Regions from separate parts of the Isoptericola sp. NPDC057559 genome, predicted to be linked through region 1. Evidence: riboswitches for the same ligand, from Rfam matches in the RefSeq annotation. Region 1 holds a riboswitch; each other region holds the start of a gene.

Region 1 (5,975 bases):
GCCGCCGCCTGGCAGGACCCGGACGCCCCCACGAAGCTGCTCGCGCTCGACCTGCGGCTCCCCGCCCACCCTGGGCGCGTCTACCGGGTCGTCAAGGTGTGGGCCTACGACCTGGAGCGCGAGGGCCAGTGCGACGCCGTCGTGCGCGCCGAGGGCGAGGAGCCCGACCCGTCCGGCTACCCCGCGCGCGGCACCGAGGCGTGGCTCGCCTGGGACGCCGAGGCGGGCCTGCTGCGCGCGCACGAGCACCGCAACCGCACCGAGGGCACGGGCGGGCCGCTGCGGACACCGCCCGGCGGGATCCCGCCGCGCAGCGCGGCCCTGCACGCCGTCGCCCTGTCCATGCTGTGCCACGAGGGCGACGCCGGGATCGGCGGGGAGCGCGTCGTGCGCGAGCTGATCGGGAACGGCGCCCTCGGGTGGGCGGGCGTCCGCCTCGCCGCGCGCGCCCTGGTGACGCAGCCCGCGGCGAGCCCCGCGCGCATGGTCCGCCTGGTGGAGCGGCGCCCCGCCACGCTGCCCGCCCTCTGGCCGGTGCTCACCGAGGCGGTCGCCGCGGCGGGGGCCACCGACGGTCCCCTGCCCCGCTGGCTCCCCCGCGTGCTCGACGTCGCCGACGCCTCGCTGCCCTACCTCGCGGAGGCCGCCCGCCGCGGTCTCGTCCCCGCCGACGCCGCGACCTTCCCCGGGCTGGAGGCGGTCGCCGCGCGACCCGGCCGCGCCGTGGGGCCGGCCAAGGCCCGCGCGCTGCTCGCCGCCGTCGAGAGGCAGGGGCTCACGCGCGCCGCGTCGTGAGGAGCAGCGCCGGCAGGTGCCGCTCGTCGTCGGCCGGCCGCGCGACGAGCTCCGCGTCCGTGACCTCGGTGGACGTCCAGTCCGCCGACGCGAACGCGGCGCGCAGGTCGTCCGCGGTGGTGCCCCAGCCGAGACCGGCGTGCACCGACATCGCGAGCACGGCGACGAGCGCGCCCGGCGGGCAGATCGCGGCGAGCCCGGCCACGTAGGCGGCGCGGCCGCCCGCGTCGAGGGTGTGCAGCAGGCCGGAGTCCAGCACGGTGCGCGGCCGCACGTCCAGCCGGTCGAGATGGCGGGCGTCGGCCACCTCGAAGCGCACCTCGCCGGGTGGCTCGAGGATCGCCTCGGCGGCCCGCTCCCGGGCGCGGGAGATCGCGTGGGCCGCGCCGTCGACCCCCAGGACCCGGTGCCCGGCCCGCGCGACGGCGAGCGCCAGCACGCCGGTGCCGCACCCGGCGTCGAGCACGGGGTCCGCGAGCACGGACCGGCGCACGAGGGCGAGGAGCGCGGGCTGGGGCCGCCCGATCTCCCACGGTGGCGGGACGTCCCCCGCGTACAGGGCGTCGAAGTCGTGCTCCGTGCGTGCCTCCGGTCGGTCCATGCGCGCACCTCCTCCCCCAGTGTGCGCGCCTGCCGTCTACCCGGCCGCGAGGACGGCGAACGGCAGCGCCGCGACCAGCACGCCGACGCCGAGCACGACCGTGTCGTGCCGGGCCCACGGCGCCGGCTCGGCCCACGTCCGCGACCCCGCTCCCGCGAAACCGCGGGCGTCCATCGCCACCGACATCGTCGTCGCGTCCCGCAGCGTCGCCGCCAGGACGGCGAACGTCACGGAGGCGGCGTGCCGCCCGCGGTCGAGGTGCCCGCGCCCCGGCCCGAGGCCGCGTGACCGGCGGGCGCGGGACGCCTGCTCCCAGACGGCGCCGAGCCGCTCGAACCGCTGGAGCGCGGCAGCCACGCCGACCACGAACCGCGCGGGCAGCCGCAGGCGCTGGCCCAGCTGGTCGGCCAGCCCGCTCGGGTCGACCAGGGGCGCGAGCGCGACCCCGGGCAGGGCGAGCACCGCGATCCGCATCCCCGCGACGGCCGCGACCTCGAGGTCGCGCCCGCCCAGCAGCCACGTGGACCACGTGACCGACGCGACGGCCACGACCACGGCCAGATAGCGGGCCGGCGCGCCGGACCTCCGCGGCAGGCCCGCCACCCCGCAGACGAGGCAGGCGCCCAGCGCGACGGCCGCCGACGCCAGGTCGCGCACCCCGAACGAGGCGACCAACCCCAGCAGCCCGAGCGCCACGAGCACGAGCGGGTTCACCCGCCCGAGCACCCCGGTCACGCCGCCACCACCCGCCCCGGGCCGGACGCGCCCCGGTCCTGCCCGTCCCGCCTGCACGGCGGCAGGGCGACGCGGTGGTCGGCGAGGCCGACGAGGTGCCGGTCGTGGGTGCTCGCCGCGACGGTGGCGCCGTGCCCCGCCGCGGCGACGGCCCACCCGGCCACCGCCGCCCACGTGTGCCGGTCCTGGCCCACGGTCGGCTCGTCGAGCAGCGCCAGGGGAGGCCGGTGCGCGAGCGCCGCCGCCAGGGCCAGGCGCCGCTGCTCGCCGCCGGAGAGGCGGAACGGGTGCGCGTCGGCGAGGTGGTCGAGACGCAGCAGCCCGAGCACCGCCTCCAGGTCCACCGGCACGCCCAGCCGCCGACCGGTGAGCACCACCTCGTCGCGCACGCGCAGGGCGAGCAGCCCGTGCTCGGGGTGCTGCGGCACCCAGCCGCAGCGGCGGGCGAGCTCGCGGGACCGGGTGCCGCGTCCGGGCGCCCCGGCGAGGCGGCCCCGCGCGGGCCGCAGGTGCCCGGCCAGGGCCGCGACGAGCGTGGACTTCCCGGCCCCCGAGGGGCCGGTGATCGTGGTGAGACGGCCGGCAGGGAGGCGGGCGTCGACGCCGTCGAGCGCGCGGGTGGTGGTGCGGCCGTGCAGGCCGCGCGTCGTGAGGTCGACGCCGAGCGCGTCGACGGTCACGTCGGGCCCGGCGTCCTCCGGCGCGACCAGCGCCGCGGGCACCGACAGCGGGGTGGGCGCCGGCACCCCCGGGAGCCAGACGCCGGCGTCCGTGAGCGCTGCCCGGAGCGCGGGCTCCGTCCCCGGCCCCGGCGGGCGCAGCGCGCCCGGCGCGACGTCGTGCGTGACGACGCCGCCCGGGCCGAGCACGACCACCCGGTCCAGGTGCTCCAGCCACGGCCCGACCTGGTGGTCGACGACCACCAGCGAGGTGTCGGTGCCGGCGATCGCGTCGAGCACCGCGGACCGCACCTCGGCCGCGGCGTCCGGGTCGAGCATGGCGGTCGGCTCGTCGAGGAGCAGCAGGTCCGGGTCGCGGGCCAGCGCGCCGGCGAGCGCGAGCCTCTGGAGCTCGCCGCCCGACAGCGCCGACGTGGGCCGGTCGAGCGGGTACCGCAGGCCCACGCGGTCGAGCGCCCCGCGGGTGCGGCGCCAGATCTCGTCGCGCGGCAGGCCCGCGTTCTCGGGCCCGAACGCGACGTCCCTGCCGATCCGCTCGGCGACGACGGCGGCGCCCGGGTCCTGCAGCACGAGGCCGACGACGCCGTCCACGTGCGCGGTGCCGGACAGGTCGCCCGGCAGCGGGTCGCCGAGCACGCCCGCCAGGGCGTGCAGCACGGTCGACTTGCCGGCCCCGCTGGGCCCGACGAGCCCGACGCGCTCCCCGGCGCCGACCGTGAGGTCGAGCCCGTCGAGCACGGGTGCCGCCCGACCGGTGGGGCGCCACGTGAGGCCCTGCAGCCGTGCGCGCGCCACCCCTCAGCCCCGGGCGGCGCGGTCGGCCAGGTCCCTGCCGGGCCCGAACGCGTCGAGCACGCCGGCGCGGGCGAGGGCGCGCACGAGCGCCGCGCCGCCGAGCCCGGCGAGGAGCGCGCCGGACAGCGCGAAGAGGCCGAGGTAGGCGAGGCGGAAGCCCCACTGCCAGTCGGGGTAGTAGGCGAACCACTCGTAGACGGCGCCGCAGGCGCCCGCCGCGGCGCCCGACAGCGCCGCGACGGCGCTGCCGAACCGCCGGTACAGGAACAGCGCCAGCACGAGCTCGACGCCGAACCCCTGCACGACGCCCGAGACGATGGCGGAGAAGCCCCAGCCTGCGCCGAGCAGGGCCTCGACGCTCGCGGCCACGACCTCGGTGAGCAGCGCGGCGCCGGGCTTGCGGACGATGAGTCCGCCGAGCACGCCACCGAGCAGCCATCCGCCGCCGAGCAGGCCGGTGGCCGGCGGGAACACGACGACCAGACCGGCCGAGAGCAGGTGGTAGAGCTGCGTCCAGCCCCAGAAGACGACGCCGACGGCGACGCCGAGCATCGCCATCGTGACCAGGTCGACGGTGCGGTACCGCAGGTTCGCGCGAACCGTCCCGAGGACGGTCGGACGTGCGATGGGCGCGGACATTCCAGGTAACTCCCTTCGCCGGTGCTAACCGGAGCAGGTTCCAAGGGTCTGCGGCTCGTGCCCGCACTCTCAGCGCCCCTTCGACGGCGCTCCCCTGTCATGGGTGTCTTCAGATGTGGCGGCCGACGACGCGGCCGCAGCCCACCCTAGGCGACCGGTCGCCGGGCGCAAGGTCGTCCCGCAGCGTGGGCCGGCGCGAGACCCCGCACATGCGAGAAGGCCCGGAACCTGAGGGTTCCGGGCCTTCTCGTCGGGGTGGAGCTGAGGGGACTCGAACCCCTGACCCCCTGCATGCCATGCAGGTGCGCTACCAGCTGCGCCACAGCCCCGAGAACCGACTCTCGTGGCCGCGAGCGACCGACGATTCGTCTGATTCGGTGTGTTCCTCCGGTCTTGCGCCCCTCGGAACGTCGATATCTTAGGCAGACTTCGGGTCAGGTTCCAAATTCCAGTCCGGACCGGCCTGCCAGTGGTCCAGCGGGTATCCGGCGCCCACGTTGTGCGCGACGAGCCGCCAGGCCGGGACGGCGCCCTCCCCCGACCGGTGCAGGTGCGACCAGTGCACGTTGTGCATGCCGGCCAGCCCGCGCCACGAGGTCGGGTCGAGACCGAGCAGGGCCGTGACCCCCAGGGAGATCGCGGCGCCGTGGGAGACCAGCACCAGGGTCGCGTCGTCGTCCAGCTGCTCGGCGTGCTCGGCGACCGCCTCGGTCATCCGCGCGGCGACGGCCGCCTTGGACTCGGCCCCCGCGCCCGCCGGCTCGGCACCCCGCCGCCAGGCGGCGTACTCCTCGGGCCAGCGCGCGGAGATCTCCGCGCCCGTCATGCCCTCCCAGTCGCCGAAGCCGCGCTCGCGGAGCCGCACGTCGGTCTGCACGGGGGCGCCGCCGAGCGCCTCCGCGTACGCGGTCGCCGTCTCGAGGGCGCGGCCCAGGTCGGAGGACACGATGCGCGTCGCCCGGTGCGACGACGCGAGGGCGGAGCCGCCCTCCCCCGCCTGCCACCGGCCGACGTCGTCGAGGGGGATGTCGATCTGCCCCTGCAGCCGCAGGGACGCGTTGTACGCCGTACGGGCGTGGCGGAGCAGGACGACCGTGCCGGCCGTCACCGCTCGTCGCCCGCGAGGCGGATCGCTCCGTCGCCCGCGGCGTCGCCGTACTCCGCCGCCGCGGCCGCGCCGTCGCCGCCCCGCGCGTCCTCGGGCAGGTCGATGGCGGGGCAGTCCTTCCAGAGGCGCTCCAGCGCGTAGTACACGCGGTCCTCGGCGTGCTGCACGTGCACGACGACGTCGCCGAAGTCGAGCAGCACCCAGCGCGCCTGCGCCTTGCCCTCGCGACGGATCGGCTTGGCGCCGGCCTTGATCATCGCCTCCTCGACGGCGTCCACGATCGCCGAGACCTGGCGCTCGTTGGTGCCGGACGCGATGAGGAACACGTCCGTGAGGACGAGCTGCTCGCTCACGTCGAGCGCGATGATCTCCTGCGCCTTGCGGTCCGAGGCGGCCCGGGCGGCGGCGATCGCCAGCTCGACGGCGCGGGGGGTGGCGGTCATGCTGCGGCTCCAGGCTGGGGTGTCGTGAGGGAGTGGGTCACCGCGGGTGCGGCGGAGTCGGTGCTGAAGCTCTTGTCGTCCGAGCCGGCGAGCAGGAGCTTCCACACCAGCAGGCCGAGCACGAACGCGACGACGACCAGCACGATGTAGTGCAACCAGGTGTAGGACGCCTCGGGCTC
Region 2 (8,287 bases), on a different contig from region 1:
CTCCTGTGCGACGTCGCGGTGCACGCCGCGCTCTTCGGCTGGGGCGCGTACGGGCGCGAGCGCGCCCTCGTGCTGTGGTCGCTGCGCGACCGCGCGCGCCGGGCCGAGGCTGCGCAGGAGCAGCGCGTCGCCGAGGCGCGGACCGCGGAGCGCACCCGCATCGCCCGCGAGATGCACGACACGCTCGCGCACCGCCTGTCGCTCCTGGCCGCCACGGCCGGCGCGATGGAGTACCGGCCCGACGCCGACCCGGCGCAGCTCGCGGCGGCCGCGGGCCGGGTGCGTGCCGGCGTGAGCGACGCCCTGGAGGACCTGCGCCAGGTGATCCGGCTGCTGCGGGCCGGCCCCGACGACCTCGGCCCGGTGCCCGGCCTCGACGACGTGCGCCGCCTGGTCGACGACTCGCGCGCCGCCGGCACCACGGTCGCCTTCGAGCGCACGGGTGACGACGTCCCGCCCGCCGCCGTCGCGACGGCCGTGTTCCGCGTCGTGCAGGAGGGCCTCACGAACGCCCGCCGGCACGCCCCCGGCTCGGCGGTGCGGGTGACGGTCGCGACCGCGCCCGGCGAGGTCCGGGTCCGCGTGGCCGACGACGGTGCCGCCCCGGGCAGCACGCCCCCCGCCGGCGTGGGGACCGGGACGGGGCTGGTCGGGCTGCGCGAGCGGGCCACGCTGCTGGGCGGCACGCTCTCGGCGGGCCCGGACGGCGCGCCCGACGGGTCGCGCGGCTTCGCGGTGGAGGCGTGGCTACCGTGGGACGCGTGACGACGCTCCCCGACACCGACCCCGCCGGCGCCGACGACCCGGGGACGGTCGTACGCCTCGTGCTCGTCGACGACGACCCTCTGGTGCGGGCGGGCCTGCGGCTCATGCTCGACGGCGCGCACGGGATGCGCGTGGTGGCGGAGGCCGCCGACGGGGCCGACGTGCCGGGCGTCCTGGACGCGCACCCGGCCGACGTCGTCCTCATGGACCTGCGCATGCCGGGCGTCGACGGCGTCACCGCGACCCGGCGGGTGCGGGCGCGCCCGGCGCCGCCGGCCGTCGTCGTGCTGACCACGTTCGACACGGCGGAGGAGGTCGGCGGCGCGCTGCGCGCCGGGGCCGCGGGCTACCTGCTCAAGGACATGCCGCCCGCCCGCATCGCCGCGGCCGTGCGCGCGGCCGCGGCGGGCGAGCCGGTCCTGGCGCCGGACGTCGCGCGGCGGCTCATGGAGTCCGTCGCCGGGTCGGACGGCGCGCGCGACCGTGCCCGCGCCGCCCTGGACGCGCTCACCGCCCGCGAGCGGGACGTCGCCGTCGAGCTGGGCCGCGGCGCGTCGAACGCCGACATCGCGGCGCGCCTGTACCTCAGCGTCCCCACGGTGAAGGCGCACGTGTCGAGCGTGCTGGAGAAGCTCGGGCTGGAGAACCGCACCCAGGTCGCCCTCCTCGTGCACGACGCCGGCGAGGCGTAGGGCTCAGCCGCCGGCGGGCACCTCCTCGCCCGGGCAGCCGAGCGGGTCCGCCGCCGTCACCGTCTCCGGGCACGACCGGTAGGTCCAGGTCCGGTCACCGAACGTGTCCTGCGTGCGGTCGACGTAGACCTCGAGCCCGTCGATCCTCGGCCCGACGCGGTGGTACTCGACGATCGGGTCCCCCTCGATCGTCCGAGACCGCACGATGAGCTCGGCGCCGTCCCCTCGCGCCGACGCCGCGTCGAGGCAGGCGAACGCCTCGGCCAGCTCCGTCGTCGGCTCGCCCTCCCCGAGGTCCGGGCGCGCGGTCACCTCCCCGCACGTCGGGAGCGGCTCACGGGCGGCGAAGGCGCCCTCGCCGTTCCCCGGACCGCACGCGCCCAGCAGCGCGAGGCACGGCACGCCCCACGCCGCGGCGGCGAGCCGCCGCCTCCGGCCGTCAGACCGCGTCATGCCTCGATGATGTCGTCACGGCGGCGGTCCTTGCACCGGACGCACCGGACGCGTCCGGGGAGTCGCGGGGGTCCGGTGCGTCGCCCGGGGACAGGCCGAGGAACTCGGCCACGCGCGGGCCGGCGGGCGCGCGCAGCAGCACGTCCGGGGCGTCCACCTGCAGCAGCCGGCCGGCGTCCATGACGGCCACGCGGTCGGCGACGGTGAACGCCTCGTCGTGGTCGTGCGTGACGAACACGGCGGTGGTGCCGGTCGCCTTCAGGGTGTCGCGGACGTCGACGGCGAGGCGCTCGCGCAGCCGGCGGTCCAGGGCGGACAGCGGCTCGTCGAGCAGCAGCAGGCGCGGGCGCGGGGCGAGGGCGCGGGCCAGCGCGACGCGCTGCTTCTCCCCGCCGGACAGCGTCGCGACGGACCGCCGCTCGTAGCCGGCGAGGCCGACGTCGGCGAGCAGCTCGGCCACCCGGGCGGCGCGCTCCGCCCGCGGCAGGCCCTGCGTCTCGAGGCCGTAGGCCACGTTGCGCCCGGCGTCCCGGTGCGGGAAGAGCTGCCCGTCCTGGAAGAGCAGGCCGAAGCCGCGGCGGTGCACGGGCACGCCCGCGAGGTCCGTGCCGTCGAAGGCGACGCTGCCGCCCGCGAGCGGCTCCAGCCCCGCGACGGCGCGCAGCAGCGACGACTTGCCGCAGCCGCTCGGCCCCAGCAGCGCCACGATCTCGCCGGCCGCGACGTCGAGCGACACCCCGTCGACGGCGACCGAACCCGGCCGGCGGCGCGTGGCCCCGTACCGGACGACGGCACCCGTGACGGCGAGGCCCCCCTGGCGGTCGTGCCCCATCAGAACTCCCCTCCCGGCCGGTCGCCCCGCAGGCGCTCGGCCACCATCATGACGGTCGCGGTGAGCACGGCCAGCACCACGGACGCCGCGAGCGCCATGCCGTAGTTCTCGGCCCCGGGCCGCCCGATCAGCCGGAAGATCACCACCGGCAGCGTCGCCGTCTCCGGGCGGGCGAGGAACGACGTCGCGCCGAACTCCCCCAGCGAGACGGCGAAGGCGAACCCGACGGCGAGACCGAGCGACCGCGCGCCCAGCGGCCCGTCGACGGACCGCAGCACCCGCCCGGGCGCCGCGCCCAGGGTGGCGGCCGCCTCGCGCAGGCGCGGGTCGATGGCCCGCAGCACGGGCAGCATCGTCCGCACGACCAGCGGGATCGCCACGACGGCCTGCGCGATCGGCACCAGGGCGCCGGAGGTGCGCAGGTCGACGTCGAGCCCGAGCGGCCGGTCCAGGGTGATGAGGAAGCCGAACCCGACGGTCACCGCGGACACGCCGAGCGGCAGCATGAACGCGGCGTCGAGCACCCCGACCGCCCGCCGCAGGCCGGCCCGGCGCGGGCGCCGGGACACGACGAGGGCCACGAGCCCGCCGACGACGACGGCGATGGCCGCGGCCCAGGCGGCGGTGCGCAGCGAGTTCGCGAGCGCCTCCCACACCGTGACCGTGAGCGCGTTGCGCCCGCCGGTGGTGCCGAGCGCCGCGTAGTTGGCGAGGCTCCACGACCCGTCGGGGCCGTGCAGGGACCGGGTGACGAGGCCGGCCATCGGGAGCACGAGCAGGCCCGCCACGACGACGAGCGTGACGAGGGCGGGCACGATGTCCGCGCCGTCGGCGCCCCCGCGCAGCCGCAGCCGGTGCGCGGCGACCCGGTCGCTGGTGAGGTGCAGCGCGCGCTCCCGGCGGGACCGGGCCCGGGAGCTGACCGCCAGGGCGGCCCCCACCACGACGAGCTGCAGCACCGAGAGCACCGCCGCGGAGCGCAGGTCGAGGAACTGGGTGGTGCGGATCCAGATCTCCGTCTCGATGGTGCCGTAGCGCAGCCCGCCGAGGACGAGCACGACGCCGAACGCCGTCGCGCAGAACAGGAACACCACCGCGGCGGCCGAGGCGATCGCCGGCCCGAGGGCGGGCAGCGTCACCGTGCGGAAGGCGCGCCAGGGCGTGGCGCCGAGGGCTCGCGCCGCCTGCTCGGCGCGCGGGTCCAGGCGCTCCCACATGCCGCCCACGGTGCGCACCACGACGGCGTAGTTGAAGAAGACGAGCGCCAGCACGATGCCGGCGAAGCTCTCCTCCAGGTGCGCCCAGCCGAGCGGGCCACCGGGGGCGAACAAGGCGCGGAACGCGACGCCGACGACCACGCTGGGCAGCACGAACGGCACGGTGACCAGGCCGCGCACGAGCGTGCGGCCCGGGAAGCGGCACCGGTACAGCACGTACGCGCCCGGCAGGCCCAGCAGCACGGACAGCACCGTGCCCGTGACGGCCTGCGCCAGCGTCTGGCCGACGATCCGCCACGTGCGCGGCTGCGACAGCACCTCGGCGAAGCCGGACAGGTCGAGCGCGCGCCCCGCCGCGGTCTCGGTGAAGAACCCCTGCAGGACGAGCGACACCACGGGCCACGCGAAGAAGACCGCGAGGAACCCCAGCGGGAGCACGACGGCGGCGCCCCAGCCGAGCCATGCGCCCCAGCGGTCCGCGCGCCACCGCGCCGACCGGGTGACCCGCGCGGCCGGGACGCCGGTGCGGCGCATCAGTCGACGACCGTCGCCGTCCACTGCTCGATCCACTCGTCACGGTGCGCGGCCACGTCGGCGGGCGCCACCTCGAACGGCTTGTCGGCCAGGGGTGCGAACTGCTGCCAGTCGGCGGGCAGCTCGACACCCGGGTCGGCCGGGTACATGTACATCTGCCCGGGCACGTCCGCCTGGAACGCCTCGGAGGTGAGGAAGTCGACGAGCTTCTCGGCGCCCTCGGGGTTCGCGGCGCCCGTGAGCACCCCCGCGTACTCGACCTGCCGGAAGCACGTGTCGAGCATCGCGCTCGTGGTCGACGACTTCCCGTCGTCGGTCACCGTGAACGCGGGGGACGTCGCGTACGACAGCGCGATCGGCCGCTTGCCGCCCTCGCCCGCGCCGGAGAAGTCCACGTAGTAAGCGTCCTCCCACGACTCGGCCACCTTGACGCCGTTGGCGCGCAGGTCGGACCAGTAGCCCTGCCAGCCGTCGGCGCCGAACGCGCCGATCGTGGCGAGCAGGAACGCGAGGCCCGGCGACGACGTCGCGGGGTTCGTGACGACGGTCAGGTCCTGGTACGCCGGCTTCGCGAGGTCCTCCAGCGTGGCCGGCGGCGTGACGTCGTTCTTCTCGAACCAGCCGTCGTCGAGGTTCATGCAGACGTCGCCCACGTCGACGGGCGTCAGCGTGCCCGCGAGGTCGTCCGGCGCGTACGCCGCGACCCGCGGGTCCAGGTCGGCCGGCTGGTACTTCTGGAAGACACCCGCGTCGACGACCCGCGACGCGTAGGTGTTGTCCACGCCGAAGACGACGTCGCCCAGCGGCGCGTCCTTGGTGAGCACGAGCTGGTTCACCAGCGTGCCGGCGTCGCCCGGGGCCACCTGCTTCACGGTGAGGCCGGACTCCTTCTCGAACGCGGCCAGCACGTCGTCGGAGACGGCGAACGAGTCGTGCGTGACGAGCGTGAGGGTGTCCGACGCGCTCGCCGCGTCGTCCGGCCCGCTCCCGCCGCCGCACGCCGCCAGCAGCGGCAGCAGGGCGACGACGGCGACGCCCGCCGCGGCCGTCGTGGTCCGGGGCCGCGAGGTCCTGTGGGTCATGCTGTCCTCCTCAGAGTGCGAGAAGGGGGTCCTGCGGGCACCCGGCACCGTCGTGGTGCGGCCGTCCCGCAGGGAACGAGATTCCCGACTTCCTCCACCGGTCCTAACCGGGTCAGGTTCGAGGGTCTGCGGCGTTCCGCACTCTCAGCGCCGGTGGGCGCTCCCCTGTCGTATCACCACGAGCCTACACACCGGCGCCGCGCTACCGTGGTCCCGTCCGCGGGGCCCTGGTGTGACATGCCTGACGTGCCACGACGCCCGCGGGCACCGTACGACGACGCACCGGCCACGCCGGGGACCGACCGAGGGAGAGCACGTGACGGACACCGAGCAGCCGCTGGGCGTGAAGGTCGGCACGGTGGTGCTGACGATCGCCGCCGGATGGGTCGCGCAGAAGCTGATCGGGGTGGTGTGGGAGAAGGCGACGGGCAACGTCGCCCCCACCAACGTGGACGACGACGAGATCTCCATCATCCAGGCCGTGACCTTCGCGGCCGTCTCCGGGGGCGTCGCCGTCCTCGCGAAGCGGCTCGCGCGCCGGGGGGCCGTGCGCGCGGCCGCCCGCTTCATCCCCAGCCACTGAGCGCCGACGGCCCGGGCCCGCACCGCGCGAGCCCGGGCCGTCGCCCGTCCGGAGCCGCGCGTGCCGAGCGTGAGGGTCAGCGGCTCGCGCGGGGCCGACGGCGCGCGAGCTGCGCGTCGTGGCCGTGGGGCCGGTCCACCGGCCGCACGGCGGCGAGCGCGTGGCTCAGCCGGTCGGCCGCGTCCTTCGCGGGCGGCGCCCCCCGGACGACCTCCGCGGCGGTGAGCGCCGTGTCGCGGTCGCCGACGGGCCGCGAGAGCTCCTTCATCACCTGCTCGCCCGCGGACTGGGCGGAGACGCCCACCTGGGCGCCGACGTCGGTGAGCACCTCCGTGGCCACCGACTCGTCCACGCCGCAGACCGCCATGATCGCGCCCTTCGCCTGCTCCGACGCGGCGGCGGCGACGAACGCCCGCGAGACGGCGCGGTGGGCCTCGCGCTCCAGCGCGTCGCGCACCACGGGGCTGGTGTCGATGACGTAGCCGACGAGCTGCGACGACGCGCCGTCGGCGCCGTGCCGGGCCTGCCCGGTCACCACCACCGAGTGCGTGCGCCCGTGGTCGTCCACCACGCGGTGCCCGCCCGCGAACGGGCGCCCGGTCCCGAGCGCCACCGTCGCGGTGCGGGAGAGCCGCTCGCGGTCGTCGGGGTGCAGGTGGGCGCGGAGCACCTCCGGACCGGGCTCGATGGCCCCGGGCTCCCGCCCGAAGATCCGATAGACCTCGTCCGACCACCACCACGAGCCCGTGGCGACCTCGACGCGGTACTGGCCCACGAGCAGCTGGCTACCGGCGCCGAGCAGCTCCGCGAGAGCGACGAGCTCGCGGCGCTGGTGGTCGTTCGGAGTGCCGGGTATCGACATGGCTCACCTCCCAGTGCGGTGCAGCTGGGTCTGCCAGGCAGATCTCTTGGCTTCACACGGTACCGGGACGAGGCGTCGGCGCCACCCCGTGGAGGGGCTCGCGCGGGGGAAAATGCGGACCCGTGGCAACGGTGTGCGCCGGCGCCCGTCGCGCGGAGCACTCGACCCCGTGGTCGCGACCCCCGGTGCTTCGGGGGCGCGACCACGGGGTCGTCGGTCGTGCGACGCCTCGGCCGGCTGGCGCGTCGTCCGCGGGCCGCCGGCGGGGCTGGATCAGACGGCGGGCGTCGGCGCGGGGGCCGCCACGGCCGCCACCTCGCCCTCCGCCTTCTCCTCCGCGAGGGCCTTGCGGTGCTGGCGCAGCGAGTAGACGACGGCGGCGGCCCAGCCCACCGCGATGATCCCCAGGACGAGCGAGCGCACGCCCGGGGCCACGGGGAACTCGTCGAGGCTCAGCAGGGTGCGCACGTTGGTGAGCACGATGATGCCGCCGACGGCGGAGCCGAGGACCCGCGGGGGCACGAGGCGCACCAGCCATGCGGCGATCGGGGCGGCGATGAGGCCACCGATCAGCAGCGCCAGGGCCCAGGACGGGTTGATGCCGGCGGTCCCGAGGCCGAACAGGAACCCGAGGCTCGCGGCCACGGCCACGAAGAACTCGCTGGTGTCGATCGAGCCGATCACCTTGCGCGGCTCCATCCGGCCGCTCGCCAGGATCGCGGGGGTGCCGACCGGGCCCCAGCCGCCGCCGCCCGTGGCGTCCATGAAGCCGGCCACGAGGCCCAGCGGGGTGAGGAAACGCTTGCGGAGCGGCTGGCCCAGGCGGTCGGTGCGCAGCCCGCGCAGCGTGAACCGGAGCAGCACGTACAGGCCGAGGCCGAGCAGCAGGATGGACATCAGCGGCTTGGCGATCTCGGTCGAGAGCCACGAGAGGAACGTCGCGCCGGCGAACGCCCCGACAGCACCGGGGATGCCGATCCTCAGGACGACCTTCCAGTCCACGTTGCCGAACCGCCAGTGGGAGACGCCCGACGCGAGGGTGGTGCCGACCTCCGCGAGGTGGACGGTCGCGGACGCCGCTGCGGGGTTCGTGCCGATCGCGAGCAGCAGGGTCGTCGAGGTCACGCCATAGGCCATGCCCAGGCTGCCGTCGACGAGCTGCGCTCCGAGGCCCACGAGGGCGAGGAGGACGAGAGTCCGCACGGGGGGTTCCCTCCGTCGGGGCGGCAGCCGTTCTGCCGCAACAGATAGAAGTTACCCGATCGGA
Region 3 (8,287 bases), on a different contig from region 1:
CGAACTGCAGGTCGTCCGGCAGGCCGCCCACGTTGTGGTGGCTCTTGATGTTGGCCGCGCCCTCGCCGCCGCCCGACTCCACGACGTCCGGGTAGAGCGTGCCCTGCACCAGGAACTTGACCTCCTCGCCGTGCGCGCCCGCCTCGGCGACGATGTCGCGCTGCGCGTCCTCGAAGACGCGGATGAACTCGCGGCCGATGATCTTGCGCTTCGTCTCCGGGTCGCTGACCCCGGCGAGGGCGGTGAGGAACCGCTCCTTCTCGTCGCGGATGATGAGCTTCACGCCCGTGGAGGCGACGAAGTCGCGCTCGATCTGCTCGACCTCGCCCTCGCGCAGCAGGCCGTGGTCCACGTGCACGCAGGTGAGCTGGTCACCGACGGCGCGCTGCACCAGGGCGGCCGCGACGGCGGAGTCGACGCCACCGGACAGCGCGCAGATGACGCGGGCGTCACCGACCTGCGCGCGGATCGCGGCGACCTGGTCGGCGATGACGTTCCCGGCCGTCCACTCGGGCTTCAGGCCGGCGCCCTCGTAGAGGAACTTCTCCAGCACGGCCTGGCCGTGGGCGGAGTGCTTGACCTCCGGGTGCCACTGCACGCCGTACAGGCGGCGGCCGGTGTCCTCGAAGGCGGCGACGGGCGAGCCGGACGACGTGGCCAGCACCTGGAAGCCGGCGGGCGCCGCGTGCACGGAGTCGCCGTGGCTCATCCAGGTGGTCTGGTGGTCGGGCGTGCCGGCCAGCAGCACGCCGGCCTCGCAGACCTCGACCTCGGTGCCGCCGTACTCGCGCTGCCCCGTCTGGGCCACGGTGCCGCCGAGCGCCTGGGCCATCGCCTGGAAGCCGTAGCAGATGCCGAGCACCGGGACGCCCGCCTCGAACAGCGCAGGGTCGACGAACGGCGCGCCGGTGGCGTACACCGACGACGGCCCGCCCGACAGGATGATCGCCGCCGGGTTCTTGGCGAGCATCTGCTCCGTGGTGAACGTGTGCGGCACGATCTCGGAGTAGACGCTGGCCTCGCGCACGCGGCGTGCGATGAGCTGAGCGTACTGGGCGCCGAAGTCGACGACCAGGACCGGGCGGGGGGAGTCGGTGGCGGGAGACGTCACCGACCCATCGTAGCGGCGCGCCACCCGCCGTCGGCCCGCTCACCGCGTCGGGTAGGTCACCTCCACGCGGCGGTTCAGCGCTCGGCCCGCCGGGTTGTCCTCGCCCTCGACCTCGTTCTCCGCCACCGGGTCCTGCTCGCCGTGCCCCTCGACCTTCGGGGCCAGGTCCGGGCGCTCGGCCCCGAGCACGTCGGCGACGGCGGTCGCGCGCTGCGTCGAGAGCCTCCGGTTGAACGCGTCCGCGCCCACGGAGTCGGTGTACCCGTCCACGCGCACCGTCGCGCCCTGCGGGACGTCCTCGGCGAGCTCCGCCACCGCCGCCCTCGCCTCCGGCGTGAGGGTGGCCTCGCCGAACTCGAACAGCAGGTCGGCGGTGAGCGTGACGACGGTGTCCTCCTTCTTCTCCCGCTTCTTCTCCAGGACGGTGGTGGAGTCGTCCGGCCGCAGCGCGAACGTGGAGTCCGCCGCGCGGAGGTCGACCGCCGCGTCGGCCGCCATCTCCGGGGTGGTCTCCGCTCCCTCCACCCGCGCGCGGGCCTCCGCGAGCGCGTCCGCGGCCGCCGTCAGCAGGTCGGGGTCGGCCACGGCCGCGGAGCCGGTCGCCGCCGGCGAGGCGGACGGGTCCGTCGTCGCCGCGGCGGGCACCGCACCCGCGGCGACGAGCGCGAGGGCCGCGGCGAGCGGGGCGACGGCGCGGCGGACGCTCACTCGGCGGCGCCGTCGCGGTAGGTGACCGTCGCGTCCGTGAACAGCGGCAGGCCCTCGGCGGGCAGGACGTCGACGGTCGCGGGCTCGCCCTCCGGCGCGGGCAGCACCGCGGACACCTCGACCGCGCCGTGGTTGGGGAACTCGAAGGAGTGCTTCTCGAGCGGGGACACGAGCATCGACTCGCGGCACCGGATCTGCGCGAGCGCCGCGTCCGTCGCGCTGTCGGTGTCCTCCTGCCAGGCGCCCTCGGTGCAGAACGGGCGGTAGGCCTTGAGCCCCGCGCGGTCGGTCACCGTCGTCGCGGGCTCGACGGACATGTCGTACCAGCTGACGCCCGCGTCGGCCGGTGCCGCGTCGTCGTCCCAGCGCAGCGCCCAGCGGACCGTCATCACGCCGTCGCCCACCTCGACCGCGCGCAGCGTCACGGTCACCTCGCCGCCCGGGGCGGCGTCCGAGCCGTGCGGCGTGGCGAGCTTCTGCTCGGCCATCGCCTGGTCGGCGACGGTCGCCGTGCCGGGGTCGGCCGCGGCCTGCTCGGCGTCCGCGCCCTGCTCCGGGCCGCCCGTCGTGGCGGTCGCGTCGTCGTCCGCCTCGCCGGTGCACCCGGCGAGCAGGAGGGAGCCGGCGAGGGCGAGCGCGGTGGCCGTGCGGGCGCGGGCGAAGGGCCGTGCGGTCATGGGTGCTCCGTCTTCCGGGCGGCCGTCGCCGGCCGTGAGGGGGGTCGGCCTCACCCTGGCACGGGCCGCCCGCCCGGGGCGAGAGGATTCGACGGGGAGACCTCCCCATCGGCGACCCGCGCCCGACGGGGAGAGCGCCCGACGGGGAGAGGGTCGTCAGCCGAGGCGCTCGCGGAGCTCGCGCGCGGCACGCTCCGGGTCCGGCGCCTGCGTGATCGCCCGCACGACGACGACCCGGTCCGCGCCCGCGTCGAGCACCTCGCCGAGCCGGGTTGCGTCGACGCCTCCGATCGCGAACCACGGCGTGGCGGGACGGGTCGCGGCGACCTCCCGCAGCAGGTCGAGGCCCACCGCGGCGCGGCCGGGCTTGGTGGGCGTGGCCCACAGCGGGCCCACGCAGAAGTAGTCGACCTCGGGGTCCGCCTCGGCCTGCGCCGCCTGCGCCGCCGAGTGCGTGGAGCGGCCCAGCACCGGGGCCGCACCGAGCAGCCCCCGCACGGCCGGGACGGGCAGGTCCCGCTGCCCCATGTGCACCACGGGCGCCCCCGTCACCGCCGCCACGTCGGCCCGGTCGTTCACCGCCCACAGCGCGCCGTGCTCGGCCGCGACGCGGGCCACGACCTCCTGCAGCTCGAGCTCGCGCGCCACGTCGAGGGACTTGTCGCGCAGCTGCACGACGTCGACCCCGCCCGCGAGCGCCGCGTGCAGGAAGTCCTCGAGGTCGCCGCGGTCCTCGCGGGCGTCGGTGCAGAGGTACAGGCGGGCGGCGGCGAGGCGGGCGCGCGTCGTGCCGGGAGCGGCGCTGGTCGTGGTCACGCCGGTCAGGGTAACCACGGCCCGGGTTACAGTGACGGCGCACGGGAGCCCCGCTCGGGGCTGAGAGGGCGCAGGAGCCGACCGTCGAACCTGATCTGGGTCATGCCAGCGAAGGGAGCGCACATGCCCACGTCCGTCCCTCCGTCCCCCCGCGACGTCGTCGTGGTGGGCGGCGGCATCGTCGGCCTCGCCGTCGCGTGGCGCGCCGCCGCGTCCGGGATGTCCGTCACGGTGCTCGACCCCGCCCCCGGCGACGGCGCGACCCGCGCGGCCGCGGGCATGCTGGCCGCCGTCGCGGAGGCCGACTTCGGCGAGCACGAGCTGACGCGGCTCAACCTCGCGTCCGCCGCGCGCTGGCCGGGCTTCGCCGCCGACCTCGCCGCCGCGTCGGGCCGCGAGGTCCCCCTGCAGCGGGCCGGCTCCCTCGCCGTCGCGTACGACGCCGACGACCTCGCCCTGCTCCGCCGCGTCCTGACGCTGCACCGCGGCTGGGGGCTCGGCTCGGCCGAGCTCACCGTGGCCGACGCCCGCCGCCGCGAGCCGTACCTCGGCCCGCGCCTGGCGGGCGCGGCGGCGGTCGAGGGCGACCTCGCCGTCGACCCGCGCGGGGCCCACGCCGCGCTGCGCGCCGCGCTCGGCGACGCCCTGGTCCCCCGTGCCGCCGTGCGGCTGGAGCGCGACCGCGCGGGCCGGGTCGTCGCGGTGCAGGACGACGCCGGCGCGCGCCACGCCGCGGGCGCCGTGGTGCTCGCGACGGGCGCCGTCCCCGCGGCCGCGCTGCTCGACGCCGTCCCCGAGGCGCCCGTGCCCGTCCGGCCCGTCAAGGGGATCACCCTGCGGCTCGACGCCGGCCCCGGGCTCGCCCTCGAGCACGTGGTGCGCGGCACCGTGCAGGGTCGGCCGGTGTACCTCGTGCCGCGCGCGCCGGGCACCGGGACCGGCCCCGGCGGCGGGCCCGCGCACCGCGAGGTCGTGGTCGGCGCCACCAGCGAGGAGCGACCCGACGACCGCCGGGCCGAGGCCGGCGGCGTCTTCGCCCTCCTGCGCGACGCGCGCGCCCTCGTGCCCGGCATCGACGAGGCCGCGCTCGTCGACGTCACGCCGCGCGCCCGCCCGGCCACCCCCGACAACCTGCCCCTGGTCGGCGCCACCGCGGCCCCCGGGCTGCTGGCCGCCGTCGGCCACGGGCGCAACGGCGTGCTGCTCGCGCCGCTCACCGCGGACGCCGTCGTCGCCGCGCTCACCGGCGCGCCCGCCCCCGACCCCGCGCTGGCCGCCGCCGACCCGCGGCGCTTCGCCCCCTCCCCCGCCCGCCGTACCGAAGGAGCCGTCCGATGACCACCGCGCCCCCCACCCCCACCGCCGCCGTGAACGGCGAGCCCTACCCGCTCGACGGGCCGCACGGCGACGGCGTCGAGGCCCTGGTCGCCGCCCTCGTCCCCGCGTTCGTGGCCGACGGCACGGTGCAGGGCATCGCCGTCGCCGTCAACGACGCCGTCGTCCCCCGCGGCCTGTGGGCCGGCACCCGCGTCGCGCCCGGCGACCGGGTCGAGATCGTCACCGCCGTCCAGGGCGGCTGAGGAGGAACCATGACCAGCACCGCGACCCTCGCCGACCCGCTCGAGATCGCCGGCACCACGATCGGCTCGCGCCTCGTCATGGGCACGGGCGGGGCGGCCAACCTCATGACGCTCGAGGACGCGCTGGTCGCGTCCGGCACCGGGCTCACCACCGTGGCGATGCGGCGCGTCGCGGTGCGGCCCGGCGGGGCGGGCGCCGAGGACGGCGGCATCTGGGGCCTGCTCGAGCGCCTCGGGATCCGCGCCCTGCCCAACACCGCCGGCTGCTTCTCGGCCCGCGAGGCGGTGCTCACCGCGCGGCTCGCCCGCGAGGCGTGCGGCACCGACTGGGTGAAGCTCGAGGTGATCGCCGACGACGTCACCCTCCTGCCCGACCCGTTCGGCCTCGTCGAGGCCGCCGAGGAGCTCGTGCGCGACGGGTTCGTCGTGCTGCCGTACACCAACGACGACCCGATCCTGGCCCGCCGCCTGGAGGACGTCGGCTGCGCCGCCGTCATGCCGCTGGGCGCTCCGATCGGCACCGGCCTGGGCGTGCTCAACCCGCGCAACATCGAGGCGATCGCCGCCGCCGCGCGGGTCCCCGTCATCCTCGACGCGGGCGTGGGCACGGCGTCCGACGCGGCCCTCGCGATGGAGCTCGGCTGCGCCGGCGTCCTGCTCGCCACCGCCGTCACGCGGGCCGCGGACCCCGTCCGGATGGCGCACGCCATGCGCCTGGCCGTCCAGGCCGGCCGGCTCGCCGCCGGCGCCGGCCGCATCCCGCGGCGCGAGGGCGCCTTGGCCAGCTCGACGCCCGACGGCCGCCTCGACCTCGCCCTCTGACCGCCCCGCCCGCCCGGCGCGAGGGTCCGCACCATGCCGAGGTGGGCCCGTGCTCGAGCCACCTCGCGAGGTGTGCGGACCCCCTCGGCGTCAGACGGCGAGGAGGAGCGCGGGCGCGCCGCCCTCGACGGACCGGGCGTCGACGCCCGCGGCGCGGGCGACGTCGGCGACGCGGGCCGAGCGGGCGCCCGCGGCGCAGACCAGCAGCACGGGGCGGTCGACGGGCAGCTCCGCGCGCGCCACGTCGGCGCCGTCGGGCCCGAGGAACACGCCGCTCGGCACGAGCCGCGACCCGGCGACGGGCAGGGCCTGCGCCTCCCAGTCCTCGCGGACGTCGACGAGCGCCACGGGGGCGTCGCCCGCGAGCAGCGCGGCCGCCTCGCGCGCGGTGACGCTCGCCGGGCCCATGCCCGCGTCGGCGGCGCCGCCCGACGGCGCGGGCAGGCCGCAGAACGCCGCGTACGCGGCGTCGTCGGCGAGCAGGGCGGTGACGGGCTCGCGCGTGGGGTCCGGGCGGACGGCGAGCTGCCGCCACGTGAGGTCGAGGGCGTCGTAGACCGCGATGCGGCCGAGCAGCGTGGTGCCCGCGCCGGTGATCAGCTTGACGGCCTCGGTGGCCATGACCGACCCGACGGTGCCGCACAGCGCGCCCAGCACGCCGCCGGTGGCGCAGTCCGGCACGGTGCCGGGCGGCGGGGGCACGGGGAAGACGTCGCGGTAGGTGGCGCCGCGCTCGCGGACCCCGTCGGCCGACCGGGGCGCGCCCCAGAAGACGCTCACCTGCCCGTCGAACTGGTGGATCGCGCCCCACACGACCGGCACGCCGAGGACCTCCGCGGCGTCCGACACGAGGTAGCGCGTCGGGAAGTTGTCGGCCCCGTCGAGCACGAGGTCGTACCCGCGCAGGATGTCGAGGACGTTCTCGGGGGTCAGGCGCTCCGCGTGGGCGACGACGTCGACGTCGGGCGCCAGGTCCGCCAGCCGGTCCCGGGCCGAGTCGACCTTGGGCCGGCCGACGTCGGCGGTGCCGTGCACCACCTGGCGCTGCAGGTTGGAGAGGTCCACGACATCGTCGTCGACGACGCCGAGCGTGCCCACGCCCGCGGCCGCGAGGTACTGCAGGGCCGGGCTGCCCAGGCCGCCCGCGCCCACGACCAGCACGCGCGCCGCGGCGAGCCGCCGCTGCCCCTCCGCGCCGACGCCCGGCAGCGGCAGGTGCCGGGCGTACCGGGCGAGGCGGGCGGCGTCGAGCGCCGGGCCGGGCGCGACGAGCGGGGCGAGGGCGACGGCGGCCGGGTCGCTCATGCCGAGTACCGCTCCGCGAGCGCGGCGAGCTTGGCGTCCGCGCCGGCGTGCACGCGCTTCTCGAGGATGAACGACATCACCGGGACGACGCCGGCGAAGACCATCGTGGCGAGCCGCCCGAAGCCCCAGCGCATCTTGGACCACAGGTCGAGGACGCTCACGAGGTAGACCACGTAGATCCAGCCGTGCGCGAACGGCACCCAGCCCAGGTAGTCGACGACGACGTCGACCTTCACCACGTACTTGAAGAACAGCTCGAAGCACAGGATCAGCAGCATCACACCGGTGAGGATCGCCATGAACCGGTAGCGCTTCAGGGCTCCGCGGGCCTTGCGGATGGCGGTCTCGGCCTGGGCCTGGCTGGCGGCGGGGGTCTGCTGCGGCGTGCTCACCCCAGCATCGTAGGCGGGGTTCGGACCTCGACGGCCCGCCCGCCCGCGCGTTATTCCGTCGCCCGGTGTCGGTACGGCTCCGTACGCTTGATCCCCGTGCGACCCCTCCCCCTCCCCGACGTGGGCAACCCCCCTCTGACGTCCCCCGCCAAGCTCCTCGCCTGGCAGGGGTGGCGCCAGCGCGACGTGCTGGCGAAGTCCCTGGTGGCGGGCGTGGTGGCGATGCTCGCGTCGGCCGCGGCCCCGCTGCTGATCGGTCGCGCCATCGACGAGGGCCTGTCGCAGGGCTTCGGCGGCCCGCTGTTCCTGTGGTGCGGCGCGATGCTGGGCGCCGCGCTCGTCATCGTCGTCGCCGGCATCTTCAACCACATCTGGGACGTCGAGAACTGGGTGCGGGCGTCGCTGTCGTTCTCCCAGCTCGTCGGCTACAAGGCGTCGCGCGCGGGGCACGCGATCACGCGCAAGCTCCCCACCGGCGAGGTGGTGTCCGCCGTGGCGAACGACGCCCTCCGCGTGGGCGACATGTTCTCCATGGCCGGCCGGTTCACCGGCGGCGTGATCGCGTACGTCGTGGTCGTCGCGATCATGCTGTCCCAGCACGCGCAGCTCGGGCTGGTCCTGGCGCTCGGCATCCCCGCGGTCGCCGTCGTGCTCGGCCTGCTGGTCAAGCCGCTGCAGTCGCGCCAGACCACGCAGCGCGAGGCCACCGGCCGGCTCACGTCGCTCGGCGCGGACACCGTCTCCGGGCTGCGCATCCTGCGCGGCATCGGCGGCGAGGACGAGTTCGCCGCCCGGTACGCGCGCCAGTCGCAGGACGTGCGCCACCAGGGCGTGCGCGTGGCCGTGCTGCAGTCGGTGCTCGACGGGCTGCAGGTG
Region 4 (8,287 bases), on a different contig from region 1:
CCCTGCACCACCCGCCACCCGCCGACCGCGAGCGCCGCCGCGACCGCGACGTTGCCGATGAGGACGAGGCCGGGCTGGTAGCGGCCGTTGACGCTGAAGATCCGCAGGTTGGCGTCGCGGTACTCCTCGCCGATCCGGTCGTACTCCGCCTCGGTGGTGGACTCCCGGCGGAACGCCTGCACGGCCCGCATGCCCGTCATCGTCTCGACGAACTTCACGATGAGCCGCGCGGAGGCGGTGCGCTGCTCGCGGTAGAAGACCTGGGAGTGCTTCTGGAACCAGCGGGTCAGCAGCCAGGCGGGGACGAGGGCGACGGCGAGCACGAGTCCGGAGCGCCAGTCGAGCAGGAACAGGCCCAGCCCCGTGAAGATCATGAGCATGAGCGAGGACACGACGCCGGTGAGACCGCCGTCGAGCAGCTCGCGCAGGGCCTCGAGGTCGGACGTCTGGCGGCTGATGATCCGGCCCGACGTGTACGACTCGTGGAACTCCAGGCTCAGCAGCTGGGTGTGCCGGAAGACGCGCCGGCGCAGGTCCAGCAGCACCCCCTGGGCGATCCTGGCCGCCTGCCGCACGTAGGCGCCGGCGCAGAGCCCGCCGACGACGGCGGCGACCAGATAGGCCGAGCCCACGATGACGAGCGTGCTGACGTCCCCGCCCATGAGGTCGGGCACCGCCGAGTCGATGGAGAGGGACACGAGCCACGGGCCCGCGACCTGGCCGAGGGTCGAGAGCACGACCAGGACGCCGGCGAGGCCGAGGGCCCCGAGGCGCGGCCGGAGCATCTCGCCCAGCAGGCGCATCGAGCGGGACCGGACGGCGCGCGACGTCTCCTTGTCGAGACGGGTGGCGTCGTCCGCGCTCGCGTCGGTGGGGCGACGTCGCCCCTGGTCCCCGGCGGGGGCGGGGGCGGGGGTGCTGGGGCGGCTCACCGCTGGACCTCCTCGGTCTGGGCCTGCTCGGCATGGTCCTGCTCGGTGTGGTCCTGCTCGGCCCGGGCGCGGTCGGGCTCTTCCCGGCCCGAGTGCTCGGCGCTCTCCTCCCAGTCCTGCTCGAGGCTGGAGATGACGTGCCGGTAGTGGGCGTCCGTGGCGAGCAGCTCGCTGTGCGTGCCCACGGCCGTGATCCGCCCGTCCTGCAGCACGGCGACCCGGTCCGCGAGCGCCACGGTCGACGGGCGGTGCGCGATGACGAGGCTGGTGGTGCCGTCGAGCACGGACCGCAGGCGGGTGGTGACGGCCTCCTCGGTCGCGACGTCGAGCGCGGACAGGGGGTCGTCGAGGACGAGCACCGCCGGCCGGGCGGCGATGGCGCGGGCGAGGGCGAGGCGCTGGCGCTGCCCGCCGGACAGGGACAGCCCCTCCTCCCCGATCCGCGTCTCGACGCCCTGGGGCAGGTCGGCGACGAAGCCGGCCTGGGCCACCTCGATCGCCTCGTGCAGCCGGCGCTCCCGCTCGGCCTCGGGGACGGCGTCGGGGCCGGCCTCCGGGACGCCGAGCAGCACGTTGTCGCGCACGGACGCGGAGAACAGCGTGGGGTCCTCGAAGGCGACCGCCACGGCGCGCCGCACGTCGTGGCGCCGCATGCGGCGCACGTCCACGCCGTCGAGCAGCACCTCGCCGCCCGTGACGTCGAAGATGCGCGGGACGACCATGGCGAGGGTGGACTTGCCGGACCCGGTGAGGCCCACGAGCGCCGTGGTGGTGCCGACCGGCAGCTCGAGGTCGACGTGCTCGAGCACGGGGCGCGCGGAGTCCTCGTACCGGAAGGTCACGTCGCGCAGCTCGAGCTGCCCGCGGGAGGCTCCCACCTCGACCGGGTCCGCCGGGTCGGCGAGCGGGTTCGGGGTCTCCATGACCTCGAAGAAGCGGTCGACGGCGGTGCGGGCGTTGAGCGTCATCGAGAGCGTCATGCCGAGGTCGACCACGGGGCCGTTGATCACGGCGGCCGTGAGGAAGAACGCGACGAGGCTGCCGACGGTGATCTGCCCCTGGGCGGCCAGGACCGTGCCGAGCACGAGGCACACCGCGAGGGTGACCTCGGGGATGAGCTGCAGCGCGGTGGTGACGGTGGCCTGGTTGCCGGCCTTGCGGATCTCCGTCTGGCGCAGCTCCTCGGCCTGGTCGGTGAACGAGTCGAGGGCGTCGCGGCCGCGGCCGAAGGCCTTGAGCACGCGGATGCCGTGCACGGACTCCTCGACGGTGGTGGCGAGGTCGCCCGACTGGTCCTGCGAGAGGCGCGCGATGACGCGGTAGCGCCGCGAGAAGCGGAACGCGATGACCGTCACGGGGATCGCGCCCGCGAGGTAGACGAGGCCGAGCCAGCCGGCGGTGGCCAGGAGGATCCCGACGCCGACGACGATCGTCACGGCGCTGACCACGAGCTGCAGGAGGCCGAAGATCAGCCACCGGCGGAGCAGGCCGAGGTCGCCCATGATGCGGCTGAGCAGCTGGCCGCCGGGCCACCGGTCGTGGAAGGCGACCGGGAGGTCCTGCAGGTGGCGGAACAGCGACATGCGCATCTCCGCCTCGATCCGCGTGCCGGGGTACATCACGAGGTTGCGCCGCAGCAGGACGAAGCCGGCCTCGGCGACGCCGAGCACGAGGACCAGGACGACCGGCACGACGAGCGCGCCCAGGTCGTGGGCGGCCGCCCCCTCGGCGAGCGGGCCCTCGACCAGGGTCTGCAGCACGCGCGGGATCGCGAGGGCGGCGAGGCTGGCGCCCAGCGCGGAGAACAGGCCGCCGATGAGGCGGGGCACGGCCGGGCGCACGTACGGGTACAGCCGCCGCACCGACGCGATCGTGGAGAGCTCGGAGCCCGCGGGGGCGGCCGTGGCCTGCGGGCCGGCGGGACCGGGCGGCCCCGACGACCGGCCGGGCGGGGTGCCGGGCGCGGCGGGTCGGCGCGCGGCGGAGGAGGCGGAGCTCCTCCTCGGACTGTCGGAGGGATCGGCGCCTGCGGCGCCTCTGCTGCTGCTGCGCGGTGCGCGCGTTGTGTCGGGCATCACCACCATTCTGACACCCGCCACCGACACGCTTGCCCCGGTCACCCCTCCTTGGCAAGCGTTTGCCCGGCACGCGGTGAAGGCGCGGCGAAGGCATGGCGCCGGGCTGACCCGGCGGGTGACCCGAGGCGCCCCGGCGCGGCGGACCTCACCCCGCCGCGGCCCCGGCGAGCGCGACCGCACGGGGCTCGGCGGCCTGGTCGAAGAACGCGAGCTCGTGCTCGCACGCCCGCTGGAAGGCCGCCGCCATCCGCGCCCGCGTGGCGGGCCCGGCGTCCCCGGCGGCGCGGCGCAGGACGGCGACCGCCCGGCGGGTCGAGGCGGCGAACTCCTCGTCGGCGTAGGTGCCCAGCCAGGCGGAGTACGGGTGGCCGGGGCGGTTCAGCGCGGCCAGCCGCTCCCCCACGTCCTGGTAGATCCAGTAGCAGGGCAGGACGGCGGCGACGAGCGTCGCGTAGTCGTCGCCCGCGCCGCGCAGGTGCTCGAGGTACGCCGCCGTCGTCCGGCTGGCCGGCACGTCGGTCGGCTCGCCGCCGAGCCAGCTCGTGTGCAGGTCGAGCTCCGTGACCAGCGCGCCGTGCGCCCCGCCGGCCCAGAAGGTCTGCTCGGCGCGCGTGGGGGCGAGCTGGCTCGCGCGGGCCAGGCAGCGGGAGTACTCGCGCAGGTAGATCGCGTCCTGCTCGAGGTAGGTGCGGAACCGGTCGGCGGCGAGCGACCCGTCGCCGAGCGCGCGCACGAACGGCAGCCCGTCGATCGCGGCGCGCACCGGGGCGGCGGCGTCCCACCACCGGTCGACGGCGGCCCGGCCGGCCGCGGCGGCGGCACCGTCCTGCGCACCCGGCCGCTCCCGCTCCACCGCGCCCGACGGGGTGCTCTCCGCGAGATGGTCGACGGGCCCGTGCCCGCCGCCGACGCGCAGCGCCTCCCCCGCCCGGATCGCGGCCGCGAGCCACGCCTTCGTGGCGCGCAGCGCCTCGGCCCAGTCGCCGGTGCGGGCGTACCGGGCCGCCAGCCCGCTCGACAGGGAGCAGCCGGTGCCGTGCGTCGCCGTCGTACGCACCCGCTCGCCGGCCAGCTCCAGCAGCACGCCGTCGGCACCGACGAGGGCGTCCGGGGCGCCGGCGCCGTCGTCGCCGGTCAGGTGACCGCCCTTGGCCACCACGAGCACGTCGTGGCGCGCGGCGAGCCGGCGCGCCTGGTCGAGCGCCGCGGCCCAGGAGGCGGCCGGCGGCTCCTCGACGAGCACCGCGAGCTCCGGCAGGTTGGGCGTGACCACGTCGACCCTCGCGAGCAGGTCCCGCACGGCGCGCTCGGCCGTCGGGTCGAGCAGGCGGTCGCCGCTGGTGGCCACCATCACCGGGTCGAGCACGACGGCCGGGCGGGGCGACGTCGCCCCGCCCGGCAGCCCGTCCAGCCACGCCCCGACGGCCCGCGCGACGGGCGCGGCCGCGAGCATCCCGATCTTCACCGCGTCGATCGCGACGTCGTCCGCGAGCGCGTCGAGCTGGGCCGTGAGGAACTCCGCGGGCGGCACGTGCACCCCCCGCACGCCGCGGGTGTTCTGCGCCGTCAGGGCGGTCAGCGCCGCCATCCCGTACCCGCCCGCGGCCGCGACCGCCTTGAGGTCCGCCTGGACCCCGGCGCCGCCCGAGGGGTCGGAGCCCGCGATCGCGAGGACGCGGGGCCGGCTGGGCGGGGCCGCGCGGTCGGTGGTGCCGTGCTCGGTGGTGCCCTGGCCCGTGGTGCCACGGTCGGTGGTGCCCTGGTGGGCGGAGCTGTCGTAACGTGCGCGCACGCTCATGCCGACATCCCTTCGCTAGTACGAGCTAGATCAGGTTCGACGGGTGTGATCTCAGCGTCCAGGCGCCGGCCGGGGCCGACGGCGGGAGGCACCCCGTGTCGTTCGGCGCCACCGTAGCCCACCGCCCGCGAGGGGCGTCCGCGCGTCCCACCAGGCGCGTCGCCCGCCGGGATAGGGTGCGGGGGTGTCCGTGGTCGTCCGTCGTGTGCGCGAGCTCCTCGTCGCCGGCACGACGCTCAGCATCGCGGCCGCCGCCCACCTCCTGGCCGGCGGCTCGCTGCCCGGTGCACCCCTCGCGTGGCTGGTCGTGCTGGCGCTCTCGGCGCCCGTCGCCGTCTGGACGGCGCGACGCCGGCTGACGCTCCGTCGCCTGCTGCCCGCCATGGTCGCGCTGCAGCTCGTGCAGCACTCCGCCCTGTCGGTGCTCGGCGCCGCCCCCGCCGGTGACGCCGGGACGACGGCCACCGCCCTCGCCGGGCACGCCGGCCACGACCTCGGGCCCGGCTCCCTGCCTCCCGCGGCCGGCGTCGCCACGCACCTGGAGCACGCCGCGGACGGCGGCACCACCACGTGGATGCTCGCCGCGCACGCCGTCGCGGTCGTCCTGACGGCGCTGCTGCTGGCCGCCGGCGACCGGGCCGCGGCGAACGTCGCCTCGCACCTGGCGCACGTCGCCCTGCTGGTGCAGGGCCCCCCGGCGCTGCCCGTGGTGCGGCGCGGCCCGGTCGTCGCCGGGCCCGCCTGGCGCCCGCTGCCCTGGGACGCCCGCCGCCGCCCCGCGCCGCGCGGACCGCCGTCGTGGCGCGGCGCCCTCGTGCGCGCCGCCTGAGCCTGCCCCGGTCCGAGGTCGGACGGGGCGGGCCCCGCCGTCCCACGACCCCCTCGAACCACCGGAGCAGACAGCCATGTCCTCGACCACCCTTGCCCGCACCAGCCCCCGCCGCGCCGCCGTCGCCGTGCGCACCCGCCGGCTCGCCGGCGCGGCCGCCCTCGCCGTCCCGGCCCTCGTGCTCGGCGCCGCCGCCGCGTCCGCGCACGTGACGGTGACGCCGGACTCGGCCGAGTCCGGCGCCTACGCCACCCTGACCTTCAAGGTCCCCAACGAGTCCCCCGAGGCCTCGACGACCGCCGTGAAGGTCGCCCTGCCGACCGACACGCCGTTCACCAGCGTGTCCGTCGAGCCCGTCCCCGGGTGGAGCGCGAAGGTGACCCGGGCCGCGCTGCCCGAGCCCGTCGACGTCCAGGGCACCACCCTCACCGAGGCGCCCGCGAGCGTCGAGTGGACCGCCGACGACCCGGACGCCGGCATCGCGCCCGGAGAGTTCCTCCGCTTCTCGGTCTCGGCCGGCGCCGTGCCCGACGGCGTCGACACGATCACGCTTCCGACCACGCAGACGTACTCCGACGGCGAGGTCGTCGAGTGGGACCAGCCCGCGACGGGCGACGACGAGCCCGAGCACCCCGCCCCCGTGCTGCAGGTCGTCCCCGCGACCGGGGGCGACGCGCACGGCGCCGCGTCCGACACGGCGGCGCAGGCGTCGGACGGGGCGGGCGCCGACGGCGGCTCCGACGACACCCTGCCCCTCGCGCTCGGCGCGGCCGGCCTCGGGCTGGGCCTCGTGGGCGCGGTGACGGGCGTCGCCGCCCTCGCCCGCACGCGCGCCCGGACGGGGCAGCAGTGACCCGCCGCCGGCGCGGCACGGCCCGCCGCGCGCTCCTGGCCGGCGCGGGCGCCGTCGGGCTCGCCCTCGCGGGCGCGGTCGGGCTGGCCGGGCCGGCGAGCGCGCACAACGTCGTCGTCGGGACGACGCCGGCCACGGGCTCGACCGTGACCGAGGCGCCCGAGTCCGTCGAGGTGACCTTCGACGAGGCGGTCCTCAACCTCGCCGCGGACGGGTCGAGCACCGTGATCTCCGTGACCGACGCGGACGGCGCCGAGCACGCGACCGGGTGCCCCACCACCCAGGACCGCACGGCGTCCGTGCCGGTGACGCTCGGCCCGGCGGGCGAGTACACCGTGGACTGGCGCATCGTGTCCGCCGACGGGCACCCGACCAGCGGGCAGTTCTCGTTCACCTACGACCCGCCCGCCGGGACCACCGCGGCCACCCCGGACGCCGCCGCCACGCCGTGCGGCTCCCCCGCCGCCGGCGCCGACGAGGCCCGGCCCGCGAGCGGCACCGGCACCACGGGCACCGGCGGCTCCTCCGAGCTGGTCGTCGTGCTGGGCATCGCGGGGGGCGTCGTCGTGCTCGCGGGCGCGGCCGTCCTCGTGGCGCTCCGCGTCGCGCGGCGCCGCGACTGAGGCACGACACCCGCCCACGACCGGTCAGGGCCAGGACCACGCGTGCGTGGCCCTGGCCCTGACCGGTCTCGGGGAGGCGCCGCGGCCGGGCGTCCCCGCACCTGCCGCGCGCCGCCTACGATGCCGACCATGGATGCGGGGCAGATCGTCGGGATCGTGACGGGCCTGGTCGTGGTGGTCGTGCTGGTCACGGCGGTGGCCGTCTGGGCGGCGCGGCGCAGGAACGCCGCCCGGGCGCGGGCGGCCGAGCTCGAGGCGGAGCTGCAGCGGCTCGGCGTCGAGGCCGGCTCCGCGCTGGTGCGCACGGACGAGCGGGCCCGCCTCGCGGAGGACGAGCTCGCCTTCGCGGTGGCCGAGCTCGGCGAGCGGGAGACCCGCGAGCTCGCGCCCACGCTGCGGCGCGCGCGCGAGCGCCTGGCCGAGGCGTTCCACCTCAACCAGCGGCTGCACGACGAGGTGCCGGACACGGACGCCGAGCGGCGCGAGTGGTCGGCGCGGATCGTCGACCTGTGCCGGTCCGCCGGCGGCTCCCTGGACGACATCGACCGCGGCCTCGCCGGGTTGCGGCAGACCGTCCGCGCGACCCCGGACGTCGTCGCCCGGGTGGACGGCGAGCTCGCCCGGGTGCGCGAGGCCGTGCCGGCCGCGCGTGCGGACCTCGAGCGGCTGCGCGGCCAGTACGCCGAGCGCGCCCTGCTGCCCGTCGCGGACAACCCCGACCAGGCGGAGCGCCTCCTCGAGTTCGCCGGGCGCAGCACCGCCGCCGCCCGCAAGCGTCTGACGACGCAGCAGGTGGCGGAGGCCGGCGCCGCCGCCCGCGCGGCGGAGGAGGCCGTGCGCCGCGCCGAGGGGCTGCTGCGCGCCGTCGACGACTACGAGGCGGAGGCCCTGCGCGCCGAGGCCGCGCTCGGCGCGATCGTCGCCGAGTCGCGCGCCGAGCTCGCCCAGGCCCGCGCCCTGCCGGCCAACGTGCGCGCGGGCCGGATCGACGGCGCCGTCGACGCCCTCGAGGCCGCGCTGGCGTCGCTGCCCGCGCCGGGCGAGCCGGGCGACCCCCTCGACGCCCTCACGCGCGTGCGGGAGGCCAACACCGCGCTCGACGACGCCGTGGCCGAGCGGGCGGAGCGCGACGAGCGCACCCGGAAGGCCGCGGCGCGCCTCGGGCCCGCGCTCG

Evidence for each region. Region 1 has a riboswitch for thiamine pyrophosphate ahead of ACFU5J_RS21800 (ECF transporter S component). Riboswitches for the same ligand answer to the same signal wherever they lie in the genome.
Region 2: linked by a shared signal. The riboswitch ahead of ACFU5J_RS10645 (thiamine ABC transporter substrate binding subunit) and the one ahead of ACFU5J_RS21800 (ECF transporter S component) in region 1 are both predicted to bind thiamine pyrophosphate.
Region 3: linked by a shared signal. The riboswitch ahead of thiO (glycine oxidase ThiO) and the one ahead of ACFU5J_RS21800 (ECF transporter S component) in region 1 are both predicted to bind thiamine pyrophosphate.
Region 4: linked by a shared signal. The riboswitch ahead of ACFU5J_RS19530 (bifunctional hydroxymethylpyrimidine kinase/phosphomethylpyrimidine kinase) and the one ahead of ACFU5J_RS21800 (ECF transporter S component) in region 1 are both predicted to bind thiamine pyrophosphate.

Annotation. Positions count from the first base shown of each region.
Region 1 covers NZ_JBHVFQ010000052.1:196-6,170, reverse strand. Annotated here, with positions in the region: partial or broken gene ACFU5J_RS21820 (hypothetical protein) at 1-795, shown strand, start outside; gene ACFU5J_RS21815 (class I SAM-dependent methyltransferase) at 776-1,396, opposite strand; gene ACFU5J_RS21810 (energy-coupling factor transporter transmembrane component T) at 1,433-2,131, opposite strand; gene ACFU5J_RS21805 (ATP-binding cassette domain-containing protein) at 2,128-3,606, opposite strand; gene ACFU5J_RS21800 (ECF transporter S component) at 3,610-4,245, opposite strand; TPP riboswitch at 4,239-4,351, opposite strand; tRNA gene ACFU5J_RS21795 (tRNA-Ala) at 4,502-4,574, opposite strand; gene ACFU5J_RS21790 (histidine phosphatase family protein) at 4,664-5,353, opposite strand; gene rsfS (ribosome silencing factor) at 5,350-5,796, opposite strand; partial or broken gene ACFU5J_RS21780 (hypothetical protein) at 5,793-5,975, opposite strand, start outside.
Region 2 covers NZ_JBHVFQ010000008.1:164,239-172,525, forward strand. Annotated here, with positions in the region: gene ACFU5J_RS10620 (sensor histidine kinase) at 1-765, shown strand, start outside; gene ACFU5J_RS10625 (response regulator transcription factor) at 762-1,457, shown strand; gene ACFU5J_RS10630 (hypothetical protein) at 1,461-1,910, opposite strand; gene ACFU5J_RS10635 (ABC transporter ATP-binding protein) at 1,897-2,742, opposite strand; gene ACFU5J_RS10640 (ABC transporter permease) at 2,742-4,493, opposite strand; gene ACFU5J_RS10645 (thiamine ABC transporter substrate binding subunit) at 4,493-5,575, opposite strand; TPP riboswitch at 5,648-5,752, opposite strand; gene ACFU5J_RS10650 (DUF4235 domain-containing protein) at 5,892-6,158, shown strand; gene ACFU5J_RS10655 (PAS domain-containing protein) at 6,235-7,020, opposite strand; gene ACFU5J_RS10660 (sulfite exporter TauE/SafE family protein) at 7,294-8,223, opposite strand.
Region 3 covers NZ_JBHVFQ010000003.1:194,945-203,231, reverse strand. Annotated here, with positions in the region: gene guaA (glutamine-hydrolyzing GMP synthase) at 1-1,111, opposite strand, end outside; gene ACFU5J_RS05975 (OmpA family protein) at 1,151-1,819, opposite strand; gene ACFU5J_RS05970 (hypothetical protein) at 1,816-2,496, opposite strand; gene thiE (thiamine phosphate synthase) at 2,653-3,312, opposite strand; TPP riboswitch at 3,344-3,446, shown strand; gene thiO (glycine oxidase ThiO) at 3,436-4,650, shown strand; gene thiS (sulfur carrier protein ThiS) at 4,647-4,892, shown strand; gene ACFU5J_RS05950 (thiazole synthase) at 4,902-5,714, shown strand; gene ACFU5J_RS05945 (ThiF family adenylyltransferase) at 5,805-7,019, opposite strand; gene ACFU5J_RS05940 (DUF3817 domain-containing protein) at 7,016-7,411, opposite strand; gene ACFU5J_RS05935 (ABC transporter ATP-binding protein) at 7,502-8,287, shown strand, end outside.
Region 4 covers NZ_JBHVFQ010000031.1:16,509-24,795, reverse strand. Annotated here, with positions in the region: gene ACFU5J_RS19540 (ABC transporter ATP-binding protein) at 1-932, opposite strand, end outside; gene ACFU5J_RS19535 (ABC transporter ATP-binding protein) at 929-2,794, opposite strand; gene ACFU5J_RS19530 (bifunctional hydroxymethylpyrimidine kinase/phosphomethylpyrimidine kinase) at 3,156-4,808, opposite strand; TPP riboswitch at 4,799-4,914, opposite strand; gene ACFU5J_RS19525 (hypothetical protein) at 4,993-5,637, shown strand; gene ACFU5J_RS19520 (YcnI family protein) at 5,714-6,490, shown strand; gene ACFU5J_RS19515 (copper resistance protein CopC) at 6,487-7,113, shown strand; gene ACFU5J_RS19510 (hypothetical protein) at 7,243-8,287, shown strand, end outside.